3 regions of the Streptomyces sp. C genome follow, and region 1 is predicted to be linked to each of the others. Evidence: riboswitches for the same ligand, from Rfam matches in the RefSeq annotation. Region 1 holds a riboswitch; each other region holds the start of a gene.

Region 1 (2,193 bases):
TAGGCGGCGTCGAACTCGTCGCCGTAGAGGTCGACCAGCTCGGGGACGTCGGCCGGGGAGAACAGCGACCAGTCGGCGTCGGCGTTCACGCGGCGCATGAACTCGTCCGGGATCCAGTGGGCGAGGTTGAGGTTGTGCGTACGGCGCTGGTCCTCGCCGGTGTTGTCGCGGAGCTCCAGGAACTCCTCGATGTCGGCGTGCCAGGTCTCCAGGTAGACGGCGGCGGCGCCCTTGCGGCGGCCGCCCTGGTTCACGGCGGCGACGGAGGCGTCGAGGGTCTTGAGGAACGGCACGATGCCGTTGGAGTGGCCGTTGGTGCCGCGGATCAGCGAACCGCGGGCGCGGATGCGGGAGTACGAGAGGCCGATGCCGCCGGCGTGCTTGGACAGGCGCGCCACCTGGTGGTAGCGGTCGTAGATCGAGTCCAGCTCGTCCAGCGGGGAGTCCAGCAGGTAGCAGGAGGACATCTGCGGGTGGCGGGTGCCGGAGTTGAAGAGCGTCGGCGACGACGGCAGGTAGTCCAGGCGGCTCATCAGCCGGTACAGCGAGGCGACTTCCTCGACGGCCTGGACCGAGTCGTCCTCGGCGAGGCCGCAGGCCACGCGCAGCATGAAGTACTGCGGGGTCTCGATCACCTGGCGGGTGATCGGGTGGCGCAGCAGGTAGCGGCTGTGCAGGGTGCGCAGGCCGAAGAAGCCGAAGCGGTCGTCCGCGCCCTCGGCGAGCGCGTGCTCGACCAGCGCGTCCAGGCGGGCGGCGTGGGCGGCGACGAACTCGGCGGTGCGGTCGGCGATCAGGCCCTCGCGGTGGCCGACGGCGACGGACTCGGCGAAGGAGGTCGCGCCCTGGCCGGCGGCCTCGTCGGCCACGGCCAGCGTCAGCAGGCGGGCGGCGAGCCGGGAGTAGGCGGGGTCCTCGGAGATCAGGCCCGCCGCGGCCTCGGTGGCCAGCCCGCGCAGCTCGGCCTCGTCGGCGGAGGCGCTGCGGCCGCGCAGGGCTGCGGCGGCGACCCGGCCGGGGTCGGTGTCGGGGAGGTCGGCGGTCAGCTCGGTGAGAGTACGCAGCAGCGCGGCCCCCGGGCCTTCGGTGGTGTCGCCAGAAACGGACTCGGCGCGCGGTGCGGAAGGCGCGATGGTCACGGCGGGAGCTCTCCCTCGCTCGGCCCGGTCTTCGGCGGATCGGGGCGCGGGGAGGCGCATGCGGGCGCGACCGGATCGCGTACTCACCGCATGGCGTCCACCGGCCCAACCGCGAGACCCGGACGTGTCGGCACCCGGTTCGGTCGATCCGGGCGCACTGTCGGCAGGTCCTCGGACTTTTCATACCGTTGCGGGACAGTTCCGGATTCGCACCGGATCCCCCTGCGGCGACAGCGAGGATGAGCATACATGTGGGGGGCCGCCCGTGCGCGACCCACCACATGTTGTGTCGGCGCGGCTACAGCTCCAGACGGTAGGTCAGCAGTTTCAGGGCGGGGATGGGCGACCAGTCGAGCTCGGGAGTGCGGACGAAGCCCAGTCGCCCGTAGATCCGCTGGGCGCCCAGCATGGCCGGCTGGGTGGACAGCACGAGGGCCCTGACGCCCAGGGCGCGGGCCCGTTCGGTGCAGGCGCGTACGAGGGCCTCCCCGACGCCCTTGCCGCGCGCCTCGGGCGCCACGGCGAGCATCCGGAATTCGGCTTCCTCCGGTCCGGCCACGTCCGCGAGCCGGCTGCCGGGTGCGGCGAACGTCACGCCCCCGAGCACCCGGCCGTCCTCGACGGCGACGAGCACCTCCCCGTCCCCGGCCCGCCCGGCGACGTCGCGCAGGACGTTCAGGTAGGTGTCGTCGTCGTTCAGGTCCAGCAGCCCGTCCCCGCTGTAGGCGGCTCCGGTGATCTCCCCGAGCCGCCCGTACTCGTCTTCCCTCGCCGTTCTGATCTCGATGTCCATGCCGCCGAGTGTGCCGGACGGGTGTCGGTGGTCGGCGCTATCGTCGAAGGAGCACCGTTGATGGAAGGTGAGCGAGGCATGACCGTGATGACAGACCGGCCCCACATGCTGACAGAGGACTTCGAAGCCGTCGCGCGCATAGCGGCCCGGGAGCGGGTGGGGACGCGGCTGGAATTCATCGACGGGGTTATCAGGAGCAAGGCCATGCCGGACGGGGACCACGGGCGGATCATCCAGTGGCTGATCAAGATCTGCATGCAG
Region 2 (2,193 bases), 260 kb from region 1:
CTCAAGGGCATCGCCATGACCGGCGACTACGAGGGGTACGTGACCTTCGGCGCCGCCTTCGACACCCAGCCGACCTGGAAGACCTCCGTCCTGCACTCGCCCGAGCGGCTCGTGCTGGACTTCCCGCACCCCAACACCTGCTGACCCCGTGGCCGCCCCGGAGCCGCCCGGCTAGCGGTGTTCGGGGTTGGGGAAGTCGAAGCGGCAGCCGGCGTCCCACAGGGAGCGCTGGTTGCCGTGGGCCGGCATGCCGCCGGCGCGTTTGAGGAGTGCCGCCAGGTGCATCAGGTTCCACGACATGAACGTGGTGTTCCGGTTCGTGAAGTCGTTCTCGGGTCCGCCCGAGCCCGGGTCCAGGTAGGAGGGGCCGGGGCCGGCCTCGCCGATCCAGCCCGCGTCGGCCTGGGGCGGGATCGCGTAGCCGAGGTGCTGGAGGCTGTAGAGGATGTTCATGGCGCAGTGCTTGACGCCGTCCTCGTTCCCCGTGATCAGCGCTCCGCCGACCCGCCCGTAGTAGGCGTACTGCCCCTGCTCGTTCAGCAGGGAGGAGCAGGCGTAGAGCCGCTCGATCACCTGCTTCATGACGGAGCTGTTGTCCCCCAGCCAGATGGGGCCGCACAGCACCAGGATGTCCGCGTCCATGATCTGGCTGTACAGGACCGGCCACTGGTCGCTCTCCCAGCCGTGGTCGGTCATGTCCGGCCAGACACCGGTGGCGATGTCGTGGTCGACGGCGCGGATCAGCGAGGTGCGGGCGCCCGCCGATTCCATGACGGCCCGGCTCCGGGCGATCAGGCCCTCGGTGTTGCTGGTCTCGGGAGAGCGCTTGAGGGTGCAGTTGACGTAGACGGCGGAGAGGTCCTCGTACCGGGGGCTGTCGTCGGCGGCCATGCCCTCCACCGTGCCGGGGGCCCGGCGGACCGGCCAGCGGGCCTGGCCCGTACGGGTGCTCGGCGGGTGGGCGGGCGGGTGGCCGGATCGGTCCGGGTTGTGACGGTCCGTGCGGGCGACTAGGGTCGTCTGGCCTTGGTGTTCGGGAAACCGGTGCAAGACCGGTGCGGCCCTCGCCACTGTGATCGGGAAGTCCGGCTCCACTCTCCCCCGCGGGAAGCCACTGGGCCCGCGCGGGATACCGCACGGGCCCGGGAAGGCGGAGCCAGGGCATCAGTACCCGTGAGCCAGGAGACCGGCCGGGGCGCGTCGTCCATCCACGAGGTGCTGGAGAGGTCTCCCAACCCATGCATATAGCCGAGGGGTTCCTACCCCCTTTGCACGCGGCCGCCTGGGGCGCCGCGTCCGCCCCCTTCGTCGTCCACGGGGTCCGCGCGCTGACCCGCGAGGTGAAGGCGAACCCAGAGAGCACACTGCTGCTCGGGGCGTCCGGTGCGTTCACGTTCGTCCTGTCCGCCCTGAAGATCCCTTCCGTGACGGGAAGTTGTTCGCACCCGACGGGGACGGGGCTCGGAGCCATCCTCTTCCGGCCGCCGATCATGGCGGTGCTCGGCACGATCACCCTCCTCTTCCAGGCGCTGCTGCTGGCCCACGGCGGACTCACCACGCTGGGCGCCAACGTCTTCTCGATGGCCGTCGCCGGGCCCTGGGCCGGCTACGGGGTCTACCGGCTGCTGCGGAAGTCCGGCGCGCCGCTGATGGTGACCGTCTTCTTCGGCGCGTTCTTCGCCGACCTGGTCACCTACTGCGTCACCTCCGTCCAGCTGGCGCTGGCCTTCCCCGACCCGGCGAGCGGCTTCCTGGGCTCCCTGGAGAAGTTCGCGGGCATCTTCGCCCTCACCCAGATCCCGCTCGCGATCAGCGAGGGCCTGCTGACGGTCCTCGTGATGCGGCTGCTGATGCAGTCCAGCAAGTCGGACCTGGTCCGGCTCGGTGTCGCGAAGCTGACCGGGGGCAAGCAGGCGAAGCAGGAGGCGGCCCTCTGATGAGCAGGAACGCGAAGATCAACACCCTGCTGCTGCTCCTGGTGGCGGCGCTGGCGGTGATCCCGCTCGCGCTGGGGCTCGGCGACGGCAAGGAGGAGCCGTTCACCGGCGCCGACGCGCAGGCCGAGGCGGCCATCACCGAGCTGAAGCCGGACTACGAGCCCTGGTTCGCCCCGCTGTACGAGCCCCCGTCGGGCGAGGTGGAGTCGGCGCTGTTCGCCCTCCAGGCGGCGCTCGGGGCGGGCGTGCTCGCCTA
Region 3 (2,193 bases), 1.8 Mb from region 1:
GCGTGTGCTCACGCGCATTCCACGCCACGCGTTCAGTACGGACAATGTGGCCGAGGCCATGGCGCCGATCATCAAGAGTGCCGAAGAGGTGCTTGCGGGGCTCGGAACATCAGAGGACGATCGCCATGACGCACTGACGCTCGCACTTGTTGCAGCCAAGTGGCACTGCCTCGCGGACCCCGTTGCGGATCGGTTCACCACGTGGCAGGCCTGGATCCTCGCCATGCAGACCGGCTCCGCGCTGTTCACGGCCGGCCAGGCAACCGAGGGGCCCGTCAGGTGCCGCGTCGGCGCCAATGGCGAGGAGAGGGAGCTGCCGGCGACGGGACCCCAGGAGTACCTGCACGCCGCCAACTGGCTCACCTCCTTCTACCTGGCGGCGATCTGCCGGGAGGACGAGCGCATGAACCGGCTCGCGCAGGTCCCCCTGCCGTTCCTCCGTGCGTCCGGTGCGGAGTTCGACGAGTACGTCTACTCGTGGGTGGAGACGCTCCAGAACCACCCTTTCGGGCGGCAGGAGACGTGGGACAGCCTGGTCCGCGCAGTAGAGGGCACGGACCCCGCACATGTTCAGATTGCCAGCCAGGAGCTGATGCTGAAGATCCTCTATCCGCCGCTCAACCTCTTCCACCGGTATGCGACCCGGGACGAGGAGCGGTTCAACGAGTCCTTGGCCGAGGCGCTCACCTGGCACAAGGAGTACTGGACTGCGAACGAGGCCCGTTCGAGGAGCGGCGAAGGCCTGGTCGCCCTCGGCCCGCTCGCGATCGCCTGCATGGCCCGTGATGCGGGTATGGCGATCCAGGTCGAGTCCGAGTATCTCCCGAAGGCACTCCTGGAGTTCGGCTGGGTCGGTGAAGTGGACGCCTGACGGCCGACTCCGGGGCCACCGCCAACGCGGTACGCGATGCCCTGCTTCACCACCGCGGCGTGGCGCGGAGGGTGAACCAAGTGGCCCTTCGCCGTGCCCCGGTACCGTGCTGCCCGCCGCACCCACACGATCCAGCGCCGGGGCGGGAGTTCCGGGCCGGGGGCGGGGTGCAAAGGACGCGTCTGGCAGACTTGGGCGGGTTGTCCCGGCGGTGCAGGACAGGAAACCGGTGTGAATCCGGTGCGGTCCCGCCACTGTGACCGGTCGCCGCGTGCGTGCGCGTGGGGGCCGGGAGTCAGACACTGACGCACCGCCTCTTCACTTCGACCGGGGACGAGGATCCCCCGGAGAGGCCTCACCATGTCGCGTGTCCGCGCCGCCGTGCGCTCCTTCCTGCCCTTCGCCCTTGTCCTGCCGCTCGCCGCCTGCGGCGGTCCTACCGGGGCCGAGCGGTCCGCGGGCGGGGCGCAGGCCGCGCCCGGGTTCCCGTACACCGTCACCAACTGCGGTGTCAGCAGCACCTACCAGGCGCCGCCCGAGCGCGCCGTCACCATGAACCAGCACGCCACCGAGATCATGCTGGCCCTCGGGTTGCAGGACCGGATGGCCGGGACCGCCTATCTCGACGACTCCGTGCTGCCCGCCTACCGGCCCGCCTACGACAGGATCAAGGTGCTGGCGAAGGAGTACCCCTCCAAGGAGGTGCTCCTCGGCGCCAACCCCGACTTCGTGTACGGCGGTTACGCCAGCGCCTTCGACAAGGGGCAGGGCCGGGACCGGGAAGCGCTGGCCAAGGCCGGCATCGGGTCCCGGCTGAGCGTGGAGTACTGCACCCAGGGCCCGGTCGGGCTCGAACAGCTGAGGACCGAGATCACCGAGGTCGCCCGGACCTTCGGCGTGCCCGAGCGCGGCGAGGAGCTCGTCCGGGACGAGCAGCGGCGCGTCGACGCCGTCACCGCACGGGTGAAGGACCGGGCCCGGCCGTCCGTCTTCGTCTACGACTCCGGCGAGGCCTCCGCCTTCACCTCGGGAGGCAACGGCATCGGCAACGAGATCGTCTCCCTCGCCGGGGGAACGAACGTGTTCGCCGACCTCAAGGACACCTTCGGCGACGTACCGTGGGAGAAGGTCATCGAGCGCGCGCCCGAGGTCGTCCTCATCTACGACTACGGCGGCACCACCGTGGAGGCCAAGAAGCAGCGCCTGTTGAACGACCCGGCGCTGGCGGAGGTTCCCGCCGTCAAGAACCGGCGGTTCGTCGTGCTGCCGCTCTCCTCCGCCGTGCTCGGCGTGCGCGTCGCCGACGCCGTCGAGTCCCTCGG

The links. A riboswitch is a leader RNA that binds a small molecule or an ion and turns the genes downstream of it on or off. The one in region 1 is predicted to bind cobalamin.
Region 2: another riboswitch for cobalamin. It lies ahead of SSNG_RS24955 (energy-coupling factor ABC transporter permease); the one in region 1 lies ahead of SSNG_RS23740 (ribonucleoside-diphosphate reductase subunit alpha).
Region 3: another riboswitch for cobalamin. It lies ahead of SSNG_RS31350 (ABC transporter substrate-binding protein); the one in region 1 lies ahead of SSNG_RS23740 (ribonucleoside-diphosphate reductase subunit alpha).

The regions. Positions count from the first base shown of each region.
Region 1 covers NZ_GG657750.1:5,226,811-5,229,003, forward strand. The annotation lists gene SSNG_RS23740 (ribonucleoside-diphosphate reductase subunit alpha) at 1-1,139, opposite strand, end outside; cobalamin riboswitch at 1,284-1,418, opposite strand; gene SSNG_RS23745 (GNAT family N-acetyltransferase) at 1,438-1,932, opposite strand; gene SSNG_RS23750 (Uma2 family endonuclease) at 2,011-2,193, shown strand, end outside.
Region 2 covers NZ_GG657750.1:5,488,878-5,491,070, reverse strand. The annotation lists gene SSNG_RS24965 (hypothetical protein) at 1-144, shown strand, start outside; gene SSNG_RS24960 (flavodoxin family protein) at 172-891, opposite strand; cobalamin riboswitch at 1,011-1,210, shown strand; gene SSNG_RS24955 (energy-coupling factor ABC transporter permease) at 1,239-1,937, shown strand; gene SSNG_RS24950 (energy-coupling factor ABC transporter substrate-binding protein) at 1,937-2,193, shown strand, end outside.
Region 3 covers NZ_GG657750.1:6,997,568-6,999,760, forward strand. The annotation lists gene SSNG_RS31345 (immunity 49 family protein) at 5-871, shown strand; cobalamin riboswitch at 1,053-1,196, shown strand; gene SSNG_RS31350 (ABC transporter substrate-binding protein) at 1,232-2,193, shown strand, end outside.